Regions from separate parts of the Micromonospora sp. WMMD1102 genome, predicted to be linked through region 1. Evidence: riboswitches for the same ligand, from Rfam matches in the RefSeq annotation. Region 1 holds a riboswitch; the other holds the start of a gene.
The links. Region 1 has a riboswitch for thiamine pyrophosphate ahead of thiE (thiamine phosphate synthase). Riboswitches for the same ligand answer to the same signal wherever they lie in the genome.
Positions count from the first base shown of each region.

Region 2: linked by a shared signal. The riboswitch ahead of O7626_RS25410 (ECF transporter S component) and the one ahead of thiE (thiamine phosphate synthase) in region 1 are both predicted to bind thiamine pyrophosphate.

Region 1 is NZ_JARUBN010000001.1:6,467,700-6,476,208, reverse strand. Features, by position in the region: gene O7626_RS29055 (ThuA domain-containing protein) at 1-1,982, opposite strand, end outside; TPP riboswitch at 2,533-2,642, shown strand; partial or broken gene thiE (thiamine phosphate synthase) at 2,637-3,254, shown strand; gene thiO (glycine oxidase ThiO) at 3,356-4,624, shown strand; gene thiS (sulfur carrier protein ThiS) at 4,615-4,815, shown strand; gene O7626_RS29035 (thiazole synthase) at 4,821-5,732, shown strand; gene O7626_RS29030 (thiamine phosphate synthase) at 5,729-6,424, shown strand; partial or broken gene thiD (bifunctional hydroxymethylpyrimidine kinase/phosphomethylpyrimidine kinase) at 6,421-7,233, shown strand; gene thiC (phosphomethylpyrimidine synthase ThiC) at 7,422-8,509, shown strand, end outside.
Region 2 is NZ_JARUBN010000001.1:5,671,063-5,679,571, forward strand. Features, by position in the region: gene O7626_RS25380 (hypothetical protein) at 1-623, opposite strand, end outside; gene O7626_RS25385 (EAL domain-containing protein) at 801-2,765, opposite strand; gene O7626_RS25390 (sigma-70 family RNA polymerase sigma factor) at 2,762-3,343, opposite strand; gene O7626_RS25395 (hypothetical protein) at 3,340-3,465, opposite strand; gene O7626_RS25400 (DUF6328 family protein) at 3,684-4,193, opposite strand; gene O7626_RS25405 (SIS domain-containing protein) at 4,315-5,064, opposite strand; TPP riboswitch at 5,220-5,328, shown strand; gene O7626_RS25410 (ECF transporter S component) at 5,425-6,018, shown strand; gene O7626_RS25415 (ABC transporter ATP-binding protein) at 6,035-7,480, shown strand; gene O7626_RS25420 (energy-coupling factor transporter transmembrane component T) at 7,477-8,277, shown strand; gene O7626_RS25425 (serine/threonine-protein kinase) at 8,318-8,509, opposite strand, start outside.

The DNA.
Region 1 (8,509 bases):
GGGCCGAACTCGAAGTCCATCGGCCGGAGGAAGGTCATCCCGGTGAGCATCTGGTTGATGTCCACCAGGGACTTTCCGTCCGCGGCGACCTGGAAGGCGTACATCTTGTTCTGGTTCCACTCACCGAACGTCGCCTTGCCGTCGTAGTACGCCGGCCACTTGCGGTCGGAGGTGTTCGCCGGGTCGTACCGGTAGACCGGGCCGCCCATCGGGGCACCGCCGCCGCCGATCTCGGGGAAGAGCGGGTTGCCGCCGTAGTCGTAGTCGACGGTGGCCGGGATCGCCGGCGGCAGGTTGGTCAGCCCGGTGTTGTTCGGCGAGTCGTTCACCGGGGCGGCACAGTCGAACTTCGCCCCGCTCGGCCCGGACGGGAACTGGTAGTCGTTGTAGGCGTAGTTCGCCCCGTGGCAGTACGGCCAGCCGTAGTTGCCGGCCTCGGCGACGATGTTCCACTCCACCGTCCCCTCCGGACCGCGGTTCGGGTTCGCCGCCCCGGCGTCCGGGCCGTAGTCGGCCACGTAGAGGGTGTCGGTCTTGGGGTCGATGCCGATCCGGAACGGGTTCCGGAAGCCCATCCCGTAGATCTCCGGCCGGGTCTTCTCGGTGCCCGGCGCGAAGAGGTTGCCCTCGGGGACGGTGTACGTCCCGTCGTCCTCCGGGTGGATCCGGAGCACCTTGCCGCGCAGGTCGTTCGTGTTGCCGGCGCTGCGCTGCGCGTCGTAGTCCTGCCGGCCCGGCCGCTCGTCGATCGGGGTGAAGGAGTTCGACTCGAACGGGTTGGTGTTGTCGCCGGTGGCCAGATAGAGGTTGCCGGCGCTGTCGAAGGTCATGCTGCCGCCGGCGTGGCAGCAGGTGTTCCGCTGCGTCGTCACCTCGAGCACGATCTTCTCGCTGGCCAGGTCGAGGGTGTCACCGACGACGGTGAACCGGGAGAGGTAGTTGCGCGGGCCGCCGCCGTTCGGGGCGTAGTAGAGGTACACCCACTTGTTGCTGGCGAAGTCGGGGTCGAGCCGGAGGCCGATCAGCCCGTCCTCGTTGCCGCCGAAGACGTCGAGGTCGGCGGCGGTGACCGTGGTGCCGGTGTCCGGCTTGACGATCTGGACCCGGCCGTCCCGCTCGATGTAGAAGACCCGGCCGTCGGCGGCGACGTCCAGCTCCATCGGGTTGTTCGTGTTGCTGTCCAGCGTGATCTTCTCGAAGCTGCTGGTCAGCGAGGCGGAGCAGTCGGCCTCGACGGCACCGGCCGCGGTCTGGATGCCACCGAGCAGGTGGCCCAGGAACTCCGGCTCGGCGTACGACTGCTGGGTGTGGCCACCGGCCGTGTACCAGGCCCGGCCGCCGTCGTAGTCCTGGCACCAGGCGAACGGGTGGTCGTGGCCCATCGCCCCGGCGCCCGGGGTGTAGCTGCGCTCGTCCAGCGAGGCGAGTACGTGCACGTCGCCGCGCGGGTTCTCGCGGAAGTTGTACCACTCGTCGTACCGGGACCACTGCGCCGGCAGGTCGTTCGTGGACTCGTGCGCGGGGTCCTCGACCTTGATGGTGGCCTGCTGGTTGGCCGGGTGCGAGGCGAAGTACGCGCCGACCAGGTCGCCGTACCAGGGCCAGTCGTACTCGGTGTCGGAGGCGGCGTGGATGCCGACGTACCCGCCGCCGGCCTGGACGTACCGCTCGAACGCGGCCTGCTGCTCCGCGTTGAGTACGTCGCCGGTGGTGGAGAGCCAGATCACCGCCTGGTACCCGTCGAGGTTGGCGTCGGTGAACGCGGTGGAGTCCTCGGTGGCGTCGACGGTGAAGCCGTTGTCGGCACCGAGCTGCTGGATCGCGGCGATACCGGCCGGGATGGAGTCGTGCCGGAAGCCGGCGGTCTTGGAGAAGACCAGCACGCTGAACGGCTCGGCCTGGATCGCCGGGGCCTTCCCCATCGGTGCCGGGGCCTGCGGAAGCGCCGCCGGGGCGGCCAAGGCCGGGGTCGGGGCCAGCATGGTCGTGCCGAGCAGTACGGCCGCGGCGGTGCCGACCAGGCGACGGAAGAGTCTCGGGCCGTGCGGGCCGGAAGCGGGTCTGCGGTGGGGGTGTGGGGGGTGCGAGGTGCCGCCGGGGCGGCCGGGAGTGGACACGGAGGATCTCCTTGGTCCGCGAAGGACAGAGGGATCCCGCGCCGGACGCCGAAGCCGCCACGGGGGTGTGGTGGTACGCCCGGAGCTCGCCGAAGCACCGGCCGTCGAGGTCTTGCCTTGTGGTCGGGGTCTTGCCTTGGGGTCGGGTTTTGCCTTGGGGTCGGGGTTTTGCCTAGTGGCCGAATTTTGCCTTGTGATTGAACAAATTAGGGCCGGGCGCTGGCCGGTCGGAATACGACGGTGAGGTTAATTCGGGTAACGGTTGCGTAACGGGACGGCGCGATCCGGATAGGACAGACATATCCCTCCGGTGCCGGTCAGCCGCTCCGGAACGGCGGTACGTGCTTCGATGTCGATCCTGTGCGCTGGGCCACGGCCCTTTACGGATTCGTGACCGGCGACGTACGCTCGCCGACAAGTAACCCACGGGAGCCCGGTGGACCGGGCTGAGAGGGGGGCTGCGAGCCCCCGACCGTCGAACCTGATCCGGGTAATGCCGGCGCAGGGAGGAGCGTTGCCGTGCTATCCATCGGACGACTTCACCTCATCACCGACACCCGGCCGGGGCGGGACCCGCTCGCCGTGGTCGACGCGGCCCTGGCGGTCGCCGGCCCCGAGCTGGTCGTACAGGTCCGGGTGGAAGACGACGCCGACGACCGGACCGGGTACGAACTGGCCGCCGAGGTCACCGGCCGGTGCGCCGCCGTCGGGGCGACCTGCCTGGTGAACGACCGGCTGCACCTGGCCCTGGCGGTCGGGGCGGCGGGCGGGCACGTCGGCGCCCGGGACCTGCCGGTCGACGCCGCCCGCCGGGTGCTCGGCCCGGACGCCGTGCTCGGCGCGACCGCCCGGGACCCGGAGACCGGCGCGGCGGCGGTCGCGGCCGGCGCCAGTTACCTCGGCGTCGGCCCCTGCCACGCCACCTCCACCAAGGACGGCCTGCCCGCCCCGATCGGCCCGGACGGCATCCGCCGGGTCGCCTCGGCGGTCCCGGTACCGGTGATCGCGATCGGCGGGATCACCGCCGAACGGGTACCCGCGCTGCTGGCCGCCGGGGCGTACGGGGTGGCCGTGGTCGGTGCCGTCGCCAACGCCGCCGACCCGTCCCGAGCCGTCGCCGACCTGCTTACCGCACTCGCCACCGTCCCGCCCCCACCCCTGCCGGAGCGGGGATTCCCACCGGGGTGGGACCCCCGGCGGGGATCCCCGACCTCCGCGCGGGGTGCGGGGGCGGCGGGATGGTAGGCACCGGCCGGGCGGACGTCGCCGTGGTGGGCGGCGGGCCGATCGGGCTCGCCGTCGCCTGGCGCTGCGCCGCCCGGGGCATGCGGGTCGACGTGTACGACGACGACCCCGGCTCCGGCGCCTCCGACGTGGCGGCCGGGATGCTCGCCCCGGTCGCCGAGACGTACTTCGGCGAACGGGTGCTGACCGGACTGCTCGTCGAGTCGGCGGCCCGCTGGCCGGGATTCGCCGCCGAACTCGGCGAGTACACCGGAGTGGACCTCGGCTACCGGACCGAGGGGACACTCACCGTCGCGCTCACCTCGGACGACCTGGCCGAGGCGGAGCGGCTCTGGACGTACCAGCGGAATCTCGGACTGCCGGTCACCCCGCTGCGGCCGGCGGAGCTGCGCGAGCGCGAGCCGCTGCTCGCCACCCGGCTGCGCGGCGGTGCGTTCGCCCCCGGCGACCACCAGGTCGACCCGCGCCGGCTGGTCGCCGCGCTGCGGGTCGCGGCCGAACGCGCCGGGGTGAACCTGGTGCCCCGGCCGGTCCGGCGGCTCGCCGAGCTGGACGCGGCGGCCACGGTCGTCGCGGCCGGCTGCGGCACGGCGGCGCTCACCGGCCTGCCGGTCCGGCCGGTGAAGGGGCAGATCCTGCGGCTGCGCGCCCCCGGCGGCGCGACACCCGGCTTCCGGCACGTGATCCGGGGCCACGCCGACGGCCGGGGCGTCTACCTGGTGCCCCGGATCGACGGCGAGGTGGTGGTCGGGGCCACCGTCGAGGAGCGCGCCGACCTGGCGGTCACCGCCGGAGCGGTGTTCGAGCTGCTCCGGGCCGCCACCGAGGTGCTCCCGGAACTGACCGAGTACGAGCTGGTGGAGGCGCGCTCCGGGCTGCGCCCCGGTACGCCGGACAACGCGCCGCTGCTCGGCCCGCTGCCGGACCGGCCCGACGTGGTGGTGGCGGCCGGGCACTTCCGGCACGGCATCGTGCTCACCCCGCTCACCGCCGACCTGGTCGCCGACCTGCTGGCCACCGGGGTACCCGACCCGGCGCTCGCGCCGCTGTCACCGGCCCGGTTCGCCGAGCTCCCGACGCCGACGGCGCGACCGGCACGGCCGGGCGCGGCTTCGGCGCCGAGCCGGGCGGACCGGGACGGGAAACCGGCGGCCCGGCCGGCAGAGGTGCCGGCGGAGGCGGTCGACGGGCCGGTTACCGGCGGGCGGCGGGCGGAGCCGGACGACGAGACGAAGAGGGTGGGGAGGACGCGGTGGAGCTGACCGTGAACGGAGTCGAGCAGCGGCTGCCCGGCGAACTGACCGTGGCGGACCTGGTGCGGCAGATCACCAACGCGCACCGGGGGGTGGCGGTGGCGGTGAACGGCGAGGTGGTGCCCCGGGGTGGCTGGCCGGCCCGGCAGCTGCGCGACGGCGACCGGGTCGAGGTGCTGACCGCGGCGCAGGGCGGGTGAACGGCATGACCCACGGACTCACCGACCGCGAACTCGAACCCGCCGCCGAATCCGGGCGGAGCGCCGATCCCGGGCGGAGCGCCGATCCCGGGCGCAGCGCCGATCCCGGAAGCGATCTCGTACCCGGAACCGGTGTGCAGCCGGACGCTGGGTTCGTGCTCGCGGGCGAGCGGTTCGGCTCCCGGCTGATCCTCGGCACCGGCGGCGCGACCAGCCCGTACGTGCTGGAGCAGACGATCCGGGCCAGCGGCAGCGAGCTGGTCACCGTGTCGCTGCGCCGGATCGACAGCAGCGCCACCATGGGCGGCGGCATCCTGGAGGTGCTCTCCCGGTGCGGCGTGCGGCTGCTGCCGAACACCGCCGGATGCCGTACCGCCGCCGAGGCGGTCACCGTGGCGCGACTCGCCCGGGAGGCGTTCGAGACGCCGTGGGTCAAGCTGGAGGTGATCGGGGACGACCGCACCCTGCTGCCGGACGCGGTCGAGTTGGTCACCGCCGCCGAGCGGCTGGTCGCAGACGGTTTCACGGTGCTGCCGTACGTCACCGACGACCCGGTGCTGGCCCGCCGGATGGTGGACCTTGGCTGCCCCGCGGTGATGCCGGCGGGTGCCCCGATCGGTTCCGGGCTGGGCATCACCAACCCGCACAACCTGCGGCTGCTGCGGCAGAACGTGGACGTACCGGTGATCCTGGACGCCGGTGTCGGCACCGCCTCGGACGCGGCCCTGGCGATGGAACTCGGCTGCGACGCGGTGATGCTGGCCAGCGCGGTGACCCGGGCGGCCGACCCGGTGCGGATGGCCACCGCCATGCGGTACGCGATCGAGGCGGGCCGGCTGGCCGCCGGTGCCGGGCGGATCCCGCGGCGCTTCCACGCGCTCGCCTCCACCCCGGACGAGGGGCGGCCGGAACTGTGACCGGCCCCCGCGGGATCGTGCTGGTCACCGACCGGTGGCAGGCGAACCGGCCGCTCGACGAGGTGGTCGGGGCGGCGGTCGACGGCGGGGTCCGCTGGGTGCTGCTGCGCGAGCGGGACCTGCCCCGACCGGAGCGGCTCGACCTGGCCCGGCGGCTGCGGGCGCTGCTCGCCCCGGTGCACGGCACCCTGCTGGTCGCCGGGCCGGACCCGCTGGACGGCGGCGCTGTGCACCTGCCGGCCGCCGGCCCCTATCCGCCGCCCGCCCTGCCGCTGGTCGGCCGGTCCTGTCACGACCTGGCCGAGCTGGGCCGACTTACCACAGAGGACTACGTGACCATCTCGCCGCTCTTTCCGAGCCCGTCCAAGCCGGGATACGGCCCGCCGCTCGGGACCGCCGGCCTGGCCGGGCTGGTCGCCGACAGCCCGGTCCCGGTGCTCGCGCTCGGCGGCGTGGCCACCCCCGACCAGGTCACCGCCTGCCTGGCGGCGGGTGCCGCCGGGGTGGCGGTGATGGGTGCGCTGATGCGCGCGGACGATCCGGCCGGACTGTCCCGGGAACTGTGCGCGGTCGCCTCTGCCGGGTCCGGCGTTCCGGCGGTCGCATGCGCCGAGCCCGGCGTCCCGGCGGGCGCCTCTGCCGGGTCCGGCGTCCCGGCGGTGCCCACCGCCGGCACGGGGTGGCCCCGGTGACGCCGCCGGTGGTGTTGACGGTCGCCGGGTCGGACTCCGGGGCGGGTGCGGGGATCCAGGCCGACCTGAAGGTCTTCGCCGCGCTCGGCGTCTACGGCACGTCGGTGATCACGGCGGTCACCGCACAGAACACCGGCGAGGTACGGGCGGTCTTCCCGGTGACCGCCGAGATGGTGACCGCACAGCTGCGCACCCTGGCCGAGGACCTGCCGCCGCTGGCGGTCAAGACCGGGATGCTCGGCGAGCCCGAGGTGGCGGACGCGGTGGCCGAGGCTGCCCGGGACGGGCTGCTGCCGAACCTGGTGGTCGACCCGGTGCTCGTCTCCACCAGCGGAGCCCGGCTCGGCGTGGTCGGGGCGATCGAGCGGCTGCTGCCGTACGCCCTGGTGGCGACGCCGAACCGGGCGGAGGCGGCGGCGATCCTCGGCCGTGCGGTCTCCGGTCCCGACGAGATGGCGCAGGCGGCCCGGCAGCTTGCCGCGGGCGGCCCCCGCTACGTGGTGGTGACCGGCGGCGACAGCGACGACTCCGGGGCCGCGACGGGCGGCGGGGTGGAGTTCGGCGGCGCGGTCGACGCGCTCTGGACCGGTACCGAGGTGCGGCTGCTGCGCCGGCCGTGGGTGCCGACCCGGAACACCCACGGCACCGGCTGCTCCTTCTCGGCCGCGATCGCCGCCCGGCTGGCGCTCGGCGACCCGGTGCCGGACGCGGTGGCCTTCGCCAAGGAGTACGTGACCCGTGCGCTGCTCGGCGCCCGCGCCTGGTCGCTGGGCGGCGGTCACGGGCCGCTGGACCACTTCGGCTGGTCCGCCCCGACGGCGCCCGACCGTGACTCCGCGCCCGCGCCGTCCGGCGGTTCTGTTCCGTCTGCCGGTTCTGTTCGGTCTGACGGTTCTGTTCCGTTCGGCGGCGGCGGATCGTCCAACCGCTCCGGTTCGTCCGGCGGCGCCGGATCCTCCGGTGGCTCCGGTCCATCCAGCACAGGGAGGTTGTTGCCATGAACGCTCGGCGCAAGGTGTACGTGACGGGGGAACGACCGGACGTCCGGGTGCCGTTCGCGGAGGTCGAGCTGACCGGCGACGACCCACCGGTACGGCTCTACGACACCTCCGGCCCAGGCTCGGATCCGTCCGTCGGGCTGCCGGCGCTGCGCGGAGCGTGGATCGCGGAGCGCGGTGACGTGGCCCCGGTACGCGGCGCCGGCACCCCGCTGGCCGGTCGGGACGGCGCCCGGCCCACCCAGCTGGAGTACGCCCGGGCCGGGATCGTCACCCCGGAGATGGAGTTCGTGGCGATCCGGGAGGGGATGCCGGCCGAGGTGGTCCGGGACGAGATCGCCAGTGGCCGGGCGGTGCTGCCGCTGAACGTGAACCACCCGGAGTGCGAGCCGGCGATCATCGGCAAGCGGTTCCTGGTGAAGGTCAACGCCAACATCGGCACCTCGGCGGTCACCTCGTCGATCGCCGAGGAGGTGGAGAAGCTCACCTGGGCGACCCGGTGGGGCGCGGACACCGTGATGGACCTCTCGACCGGCAAGCGGATCCACGAGACCCGGGAGGCGATCGTCCGCAACTCCCCGGTGCCGATCGGGACCGTCCCGATCTACCAGGCGCTGGAGAAGGTCGGCGGCGACCCGGTGAAGCTTTCCTGGGAGGTCTTCCGGGAGACCGTGATCGAGCAGGCCGAGCAGGGCGTCGACTACATGACGGTGCACGCCGGGGTACGCCTCGGCTATGTGCCGCTGGCGGTGAACCGGGTCACCGGGATCGTCTCCCGGGGTGGCTCGATCATGGCGGCCTGGTGCCTGGCGCACCACCAGGAAAACTTCCTCTACACCAATTTCGCCGAACTCTGCGAGATCCTCGCCCGCTACGACGTCACGTTCTCGCTCGGCGACGGACTGCGGCCCGGCTCGATCGCGGACGCGAACGACGAGGCGCAGTTCGCCGAGCTGCGTACCCTCGGGGAGCTGACCTCGGTGGCCTGGGAGCACGGCGTACAGGTGATGATCGAGGGGCCGGGGCACGTGCCGATGCACAAGATCAAGGAGAACGTGGACCTCCAGCAGGAGCTGTGCCACGAAGC
Region 2 (8,509 bases), 800 kb from region 1:
TAGTCAAGGAGATCCGCCAGCTTCCGCACCACGATGATCGCGGTGTCGGGGTCCACCGGCCCCGGGATGTTCAGCGTGGAGAGCCGGTCGTGCTGGCGTACCGCCACCAGCAGGGTGGACCGGGTCGGTGTGCCGGGAGACTCGATCCGGCCCTGCACCACCAGCCCACCTCCAGGCGGCAGCTCCGTCTCCAGCACCGTGAACGAGACGGTGGCGCCGTACGCGTCGTACCGGGCGCAGGTCCGGACGACCCGGCGTACGTCGTCCAGGGCCCGCACCGCCCACCCCGGCTGGTAGTCCTCGACGACCTGCGTCGCGACCAGCTCGGACGGCTCGTGCCGGAAGCGGCGCTGCACGGCGCCGACCCGGTGCCGCTGGGCCGGATAGTCCTCGTCCCGGTACGCCGGGCAGTCGGCCTGGAGCCACGGCCACGGCGGCGGCTCGGGCGGATGCGCACTCTGCCGCCATCCGGCGCCCAAACCGTCGGGCCGGAGCAGCGCCACGTCGAGGGCTGCCGGCCGCTGCCCCGGGCCGCTCGCGGTCGACCGGGTCCCCTCGGCGGCCGGGGCCCGGGGTGCCGGCTCGGCGGTGCAACCCGCGGCGGCCAGCACCACCGGCAACACCAGCAGGAGGAGAAGTACTGTCCCGGCCGGTAGCGGCCTTACTCGGGCTTCCACGTCCCTTAAAGACGGCGATCGCCCCCGGGACGTTGCATGGTCGGATGGTCGACGGCGGGGGGAACGACGGACGAACAGAACGGCCAGGCCCGCGACGAGCGGCGGCTCCTGGCCGCTCTACTACTACTCGGGTGACAGCGCGCCCGGCCAGGCGAACGGGCTGGGCAAGCAGTCGTTCGGCGGCAAGTTCACGATCATCCTGCGCAACGGCAACCGGGTCGGTTGACCGAACCGGGCCACGGCATCACCGGACGGCCGGCCCACCGGCTTCGGCCTGCCCACCAGGTAGCCCTGGGCGAAGTCCACCCCGAAGTCGCGGAGCAGGTTCATCGTGCCCTCGTCCTCGACGTGCTCGGCCGCGGTCCGGATGCCCAGCGACCCGCACAGCTCGACGATCGACCGCACGATGCGCTGGTTCGCCACCGAGTGCTCGATCCCGGTGACGAACTCGCCGTCCAGCTTCACCAGGTCCACCGGAAAGCAGGTGAGGAACGTGAACGGCACATGCCCCGAACCGAAGTCGTCCAGGGCGAGCTGGCAGCCGAGTTCGCGGATGCCGTGCGCGAAGTTGTGCGCCTCGGTCAGGTTGCCGATCCGGGCCGTCTCGGTGACCTCGAAGGTGAGCTGGCCGGGGTCGACGTCGTACTGCTGGAGCCGGAGCTGCAGCCGCTCCAGCAGGTGCGGGTCGCCGAGCGACCGCCCGGAGAGGTTCACCTGGTAGTGCGAGGTACCCGAGCCCCGGGCGACGAGTTCGATGGTGCGGTCGACCACCCAGCGGTCGATCGGCAGGACCTCGTCCACCCGCTCCGCGTCGCCGAGCAGGGTCGAGGCGGAGTGCGCCCGCCCCGCGTCGTCGAGTACCCGGAGCAGGATCTCCTGCCGGGTGACCTGGTTGAGCCGCAGGTCGAGGATCGGCTGGGTGTAGAGGGTGAAGCGGTTCTCCGCCACCGTCGCCCGGACCCGGTGCCGGCACAGCTCCCGGCGCTCCTCCTCGGCCGCCGGCTGGTCCAGGGCGACCCGGGCCACCCCGGTCGCCCTGGCCCGGCGCCAGGCCGTCTCGGCGTCCACGACCAGGTCGACGCCCCGGCTGCCGTCCCGCCCCTGGTAGCGGACCAGGCCGCCCCAGGCGTCGAGCAGCCGGGTCCGGCCCAGCACGAACGGCTGGGACCGGATGCCGTCGATAATGGACTCGGCGAGCGCGGTGGCCGAACTCGGCGTGGTGCGCGGCATGAGTACCCCGAACTCGTTCGGAGCGGTCAGACCGCAGACGTCGGAGCGCCGGGCGACCCGGCGGACGACCTGGGCGACCGCCACCGCCAGCCGCTCCTGCTCGTCCGGGCCGCCGCCGGGCTCGCCGTCGGCATCGGCGTCGGGGCCGACCGGCTCCACCGCCACCACCAGGAGTACGCCCGGACCGCCCCGCTGGGCGGTGTCGATCTCGTCGGCGAACCGGGCCCGGTGGAAGAGCCCGGTGACCGGGTCCCGGCCGGCCAGCTCCGGATGCACGGTCTCGCGGCGCCGGGCCAGCCGCGTCTGCTCCTGGCGGGCGAGTTCGACCTCGGTGACGTCCCGGGCGGTGCCGACGATGCCGTGCGGCCGGTCCTCCGGGTCGACCACGTACTCCAGGTGGCAGTGCACGTACCGGGTGACCCGGTCCGGACGGATCACCCGGCAGGTCGCCTCCCGGACCGTCCGGTCCCGCCACACCGACTCGACCGCCGCGCGCACCCCGTCGACGTCGTCGGGGTGGACCAGCCGGGCCAGCGTGGCGAGCGTGTGCCGCACGGTGCCCGGCGGATAGCCGAGGATCAGGGCCATCTCGTCCGACCAGGTCAACTCTCCGCTGGCCCGGACCCAGGTCACGGTGCCGTGCTTGGCCAACTGGGCCGCCCGGACGATCCGGGCCGCCTCGTCGGTGCCGGCGGTCAACGGGTCGCGTACCTCGACGTCGCCGGTCAGGTCGCGGCCCTCGGAGGTTGCCCGCTGGTACTCCTGTCGCACCCGGCGGGTGGCCCGCCGGGCGCGGGCCCGTTCCAGCTCGCTGAGCGTGCGGTCCGACGCCAGCGCGAGGACGTCGTCCAGGTTCATCCCCGGTCCCTCCCGGCCGGCGTCTCGAAGCCCGCCTGCTGGGCGAGTTCCCGCAACCGGCGCCGGGCCTCCTGCCGGTACGCCCGCACCGTGTTGTGCGCGATGCCGAGGATGGCCGCGATCTCGTGGTCCTGCCAGCCGTCCAGGGTCAACACGAAGACCTCGGCCTGTCTCGGCGGCAACTGGCGCAGCCAGCCGCGCAGCAGTTCCCGGGCCTCCGCCGGGTCGGCCGGTTCGGCCAGCCGCTCCGGTGGCACCTCCGCCAGGCTGACCGTCGGCTCCGGCCCGTGACGCCGCTGCAACACCAGCAGCTTGTACCGGGCGGTCTTGTACAGCCAGGCCAGTGGCTTCTCGTAGTCGCGGATCTGTTCCCACTTGTCCCGGGCGGTGGCGAACGCCTCCTGTACGGCGTCCTCCACCAGCCCTCGGTCCGCACAGCGGGCCAGCAGGAACCGCTCGACCAGCACGAAGTTGCACTGGCAGAACACCTCGAAGCTGGTCGCCGACTCGGCCTGGCCCCGGTCCCCCAACCGGGCGGCCGACTCGGCCCGCACCACCGCGTTGTCGCCGCTTCTCATGCCGCCCCGCCCTCGTCTGTTCGACGCAGCGGGCCGTGGGCCGGCAGGCCCACCCCTCCGATCAGGCCCACCAGCACCGCCGCCGGACCACCGGTCGACAGTCCCCCCAGAACCTCGCTCATCCTCGCCTCTCGCGGTCCGTAGTTGTCGTTCCGCGTATAACTCTCCGTCAAGGGTCCCGGTGTGCGGGGCGACCCGCCCAGGCGAAGATAGCGATGATCAATAAAGTGGCGACTGGCTGCGGTATTTCCTCCATTCGGCCACAGTAGACAAGCCGATCAGGCCAACCGATCTACTGTCCAGTATGGATTGCGGAAAGTGACGGAACGCGCGGCTCGGTTCACTCGACGGCGTCCGGGCGGGCGGTGGTCGGCTCGGTGTCGTCGTCCTCGTCCGGCTCGCCCCAGTTGCGGCGCATGAACGGCAGCGCGGCCCAGAAGGTCAGGAACCAGAGCCCGGTCAGCCCGCTGAGTACGAACGCCACCGGCCGGGGCAGCAGGAAGTCGGTGATCAGCAGCACCGAGCTGACCATGGCGATCAGCATGAAGGCCAGGCCGCCGGTCGCCATGGCGTGCGCGAACCGGACGAGTTCCGGCTTGCGCCCCTGCCGGAAGAGCGCCCGGTGGAAGGCGACCGGCGAGATGATCAACGCGGTGGCCGCAGCCGCCGCCAGCAGCGCGACGATGTAGATGTCCTGCTGGAAGGTGCTGGTTTCCGGGAAGCCGGCACTGAACGGCAGGGTGAGCAGGAAGGCGAACAGGATCTGCACCCCGGTCTGCGCGACCCGCAGTTCCTGCAACAGGTCGGCGAAATTGCGCTGCCAACGCTGCTTCTCCGTCTCCACGCTCACCTGGCGCCTCCCGCCTCGAAGTTGGCAGCAGTGATGCCCGAACGGAGCAGACGCGAAACGCACGCACGTTCGGCCGGCGGGGCGTGCGGGACCGCCGGCCTTTCCGGTGCTGCTGTCGGACTCAGGAACCCCGGCGGATCCGGCCGGCGTACCGGGCCTCCAGGCTGTTGTTGTGGTCGTCGCTGTCCGGAATGTTGGCCGAGAGGTAGACCGGGGCGGTTTCGCCCGCCTCGACCAGCCGGCGGACCACCTCCACCACGACTTGCTGGGCGAGCAGCGCGGCGGTGATCGACGACACCGCGCCGACCGCGCCACCGCCGGGCAGCGGCAGGGCCGCGTCGCCGTACGGGGCGCCGTTGTCCAGCACCACGTCGGCGAGGTCGCCCAGCTTGCGCCCGGACGGATGCCGGGACGCCACCCGGGCCGAGTGCTGCCCAGAGTTGATCGCGATCAGCCCGTGCCCGTGCTCCTTGACCAGCGACGCGAACTCGACGATCGTGCCGTTCACCCCGGAGTTCGAGGCGATCACGAAGACGTCCCGGGGGTCGACCGGAGTCAGCTCGTAGAGCCGGTGGGCCACCGTCGGATCCCGCTCCAGGGTCGGCCCGAGGATGTCGACCGGCTCGCCACCGCGCAACACCAGGTCCCGCAGGGCGATCCGATTCGTCGGAACCAGTCCGCCGGCCCTACCGGCGATCTCCATCGCCAGCGCCTCCGAGTGGCCGGTGCCGAACGCCTGCACCACTCCCCCGGCCCGCAACGCGGCGGTGACCAGGTCGGCTGCCCGGCGTACGCCGTCCCGGGAATCGGCCGCCACCCGCCCGATCGTCTCGCTGACCACGTCGAGATAGCCCTCGGGGCTGAGTGTCACGGTCACGGATCCCTTCGAGACGACGATCTGGGCCATCCACCCTATCCCGTGCCGTGCCAGGCCCACCCCGTCCGGTGCCGTGGTGGGCGCGGCCACATCCACCGCCGCCCGCTGTCGGCGTACCGGTATCCGGTGTACCGTCTGCGCAACAACAGCACATCCGACAGGGGAGCGCACAGCGCTGAGAGTGCGGGTGAACCCACCCGCAGACCCTCGAACCTGATCTGGGTAATGCCAGCGCAGGGAGTTCGGTCGAGTCTCCAGCCGCGCCGCAGTCCGGGCCGTCCCGGGTTGCGGCGTGCGTCCTGCCGGTTCGTCGAACCACCGTCTCGACGAACGCGACGACTGGGAGGCCACGCAATGAAGCAGTCCACCGACACCACCAGATGGCGCACCGTCGACATCGTCGTCGCCTCGGTCATCGCGGTCGCGTTCGGCGTCGTCTTCTGGGCCTGGAACGTGGTCTGGAGCGCCACCGAGGGCGCCTTCACCTTCTTCCCGCCGGCCCAGGCGGTCATCTACGGCATCTGGCTGGTGCCGGGCGTACTCGGCGGCCTGGTGATCCGGAAACCGGGCGCGGCGTTCTACTGCGAGTTCCTCGCCGCCGTCGTCTCGGTGCTGCTGGGCAGCCAGTGGGGCACCGTCGCGATCCTCCAGGGGGCCGCCCAGGGCGTCGGCGCCGAGCTGGCGTTCGCGGCGCTGCGTTACCGCTCGTTCCGGCTGCCGGTGGCGGTCGGCTCCGGCCTGCTGGCCGGACTCGCCGCCGCGATCTTCGACCAGTTCCGCTACTACTCCGAGTACGACTTCGCCGCGTTCCGGGTACCCGTCTTCGTGATCACCGTGCTCAGCGCGGCGGTGCTGGCCGGCGCCGGCGGCTGGCTGCTCACCCGGGCACTGGCCCGGACCGGTGTGCTGGACCGGTTCCCGGCCGGCCGCGAACGTACCCTCGTCTGACCGGCGCGGTGCCGTCGTGAGCGAGGTACGGCTGCGCGGCTTCGGCTGGCGGCACGCCGGCCGCCGGGCCTGGGCGGTCCGCGACCTCGACCTGCGGATCGGGCACGGCGAGCGGGTACTCCTGCTCGGCGCCTCCGGGGCCGGCAAGAGCACCCTGCTGGCGGCGCTGGCCGGGCTGCTCGCCGAGGACTCCGGCGAGCAGGAGGGCACCGTCGAGATCGACGGACTCGACCCGCGCAAGGCCCGGGAGCGGGTCGGCATCGTCTTCCAGGACCCGCAGACCCAGCTCGTGATGGCCCGGGCCGGCGACGACGTGGCGTTCGGCCTGGAGAACCGGGGCGTACCGGCGGCGGAGATCTGGCCCCGGGTCACCGAGGCGCTGGACCGGGTCGGCTTCCCGTACGGGCCCGACCGGTCCACCGCCGCGCTCTCCGGCGGGGAACAGCAGCGGCTCGCCCTGGCCGGCGTACTCGCCCTCCGGCCCGGCCTGCTGCTGCTCGACGAGCCGACCGCGAACCTGGACCCGGCCGGCGCCGCGCTGGTCCGGGACGCCGTCCGGGCGGCTGTCGACGACGACACCACGCTGATCCTGGTCGAGCACCGGGTGGCGGAGTCGCTGCCGCTCGTCGACCGGGTGGTGGTGCTCGAACCGGGCGGCGGGACACTGGCCGACGGCCCTGCCGAGCAGGTCTTCGCGGCGCACGGCGAAGCACTGGCCGCCGCCGGGGTCTGGGTGCCGGGCCCGCCGCCGGCACCGCGCCGGGCGACCGCCAGCCCCGGAGACCTGCTGCTCACCGCCGACCGGCTCGGCCTGCCACCCCGGCTGGTCGACACCGACCTGCGGGTACGCGCCGGCGAGGCGCTCGCGGTGCTCGGCCGCAACGGTGCCGGCAAGTCGACCCTGGCCCTGCTGCTCGGCGGGCTGCTCCGGCCCGGCGGCGGCCGGCTGTCGGCCACCCCGGAACTCGCCGGTCGGCACGCCGGCAGCGCACCACACCGGTGGCGGGCGCCGGTGCTGGCCGCCCGGATCGGCTCGGTCTTCCAGGACCCGGAGCACCAGTTCGTCAGCGGCACCGTCTTCGCCGAGCTGGCGCTCGGGCCGCGCCGGACCGGCCGGCCGGAGGCGGAGGTCCGGTCGGTGGTGGACGAGCTGCTGGTCCGGCTCCGGCTGGACCGGCTGGCCGAGGCCAACCCGTACACCCTCTCCGGCGGTCAGGCGCGGCGGCTGAGCGTGGCGACCGCGCTGGCCACCGCGCCCCGGCTGCTGGTGCTGGACGAGCCGACGTTCGGCCAGGACCGGCGTACCTGGCTCGAACTTGTCGACCTGCTCGCCGGGCTGCGCGACAGTGGGCACGGCGTGGTCGCGGTCACCCACGACGCCGACTTCGTCGCCGCGCTGGCCGACCGGACCGTCCGGCTCGATCCGCCGGCCGGCACCGCCGCGGTGGGGCGGGTCGGGTGATCCCGCACCAGCCGATCGCCGCCCCCGACGCACCGCTGGCCCGGCGCAACCCGGTGGCCAAGGTCGCCGCCGCGCTGGTCTTGTCCGTCGCGCTGATCGCCACGGTCGACCCGGTGACCCCGGCGGTGGCGATCGGGTTCCAACTCGCCGTCGTGCCGCTCTTCGGGGTCCGGTATTCGGCACTGGCCCGGCGGGCCTGGCCGCTGCTGCTCAGCGCGCTCGGCATCTTCGGCACCCTGCTGCTCTTCGCCGCCGAACGGACCGGCACCCTGCTCTGGCAGGCCGGGCCGGTCGAGGTCACCACCGGGGTACTCGGCACCGCGCTGGGCATGGCACTGCGGGTGGTCGCGGTGGCACTGCCCGGCGTACTGGTCTTCGCCACCACCGACCCGACCGACCTCGCCGACGCGCTGGTCCAGAACGTCAAGGCGCCGCCCCGGTTCGCGATCGGGGCACTCGCCGCGTTCCGGCTGGTGCCGTTGCTGGCCGTGGAGTGGCAGATGGTGAGCCTGGCCCGGCGGGCCCGGGGCATCGAGGCCGGACGGAACCCGCTGGCCAGGTTGCGGCTGTTCGGCTCGACCGCGTTCACCCTGCTGGTCGGGGCGATCCGCCGGGGCACCCGGTTGGCCGCCGCGATGGACGCCCGTGGCTTCGACTCGGGAGTGCCGCGTACCGCCGCCCGCCGGCAGCGGTTCGGCGCGGCGGACGCCGCCCTGATCGCCGGTGCGGTACTGCTGGCCGGTGCGGCGCTCGGGCTCAGCGTGGCACTCGGCACCTTCCGGCCGCTGCTGCGCTGACCCCGCGCACCCCGGCGACGTGCGCCGTCCGGCGGGATGCTCAGTCCGGCGTACTGATCCGGATGTCCCGGAAGACGACCTCGTACGGCCCTCCGGAGCCGTTGTCCGACCCGACCGGGAAGATCCCGAGCACCACCCGCCCGTCGACCGGCTGGGCGTCCCGCGCCTCGCCGATGCGCTGCCCGTCGCGATAGAACCGCAGCTCCTCGCCGTGCGCGACGATGCCGACCCG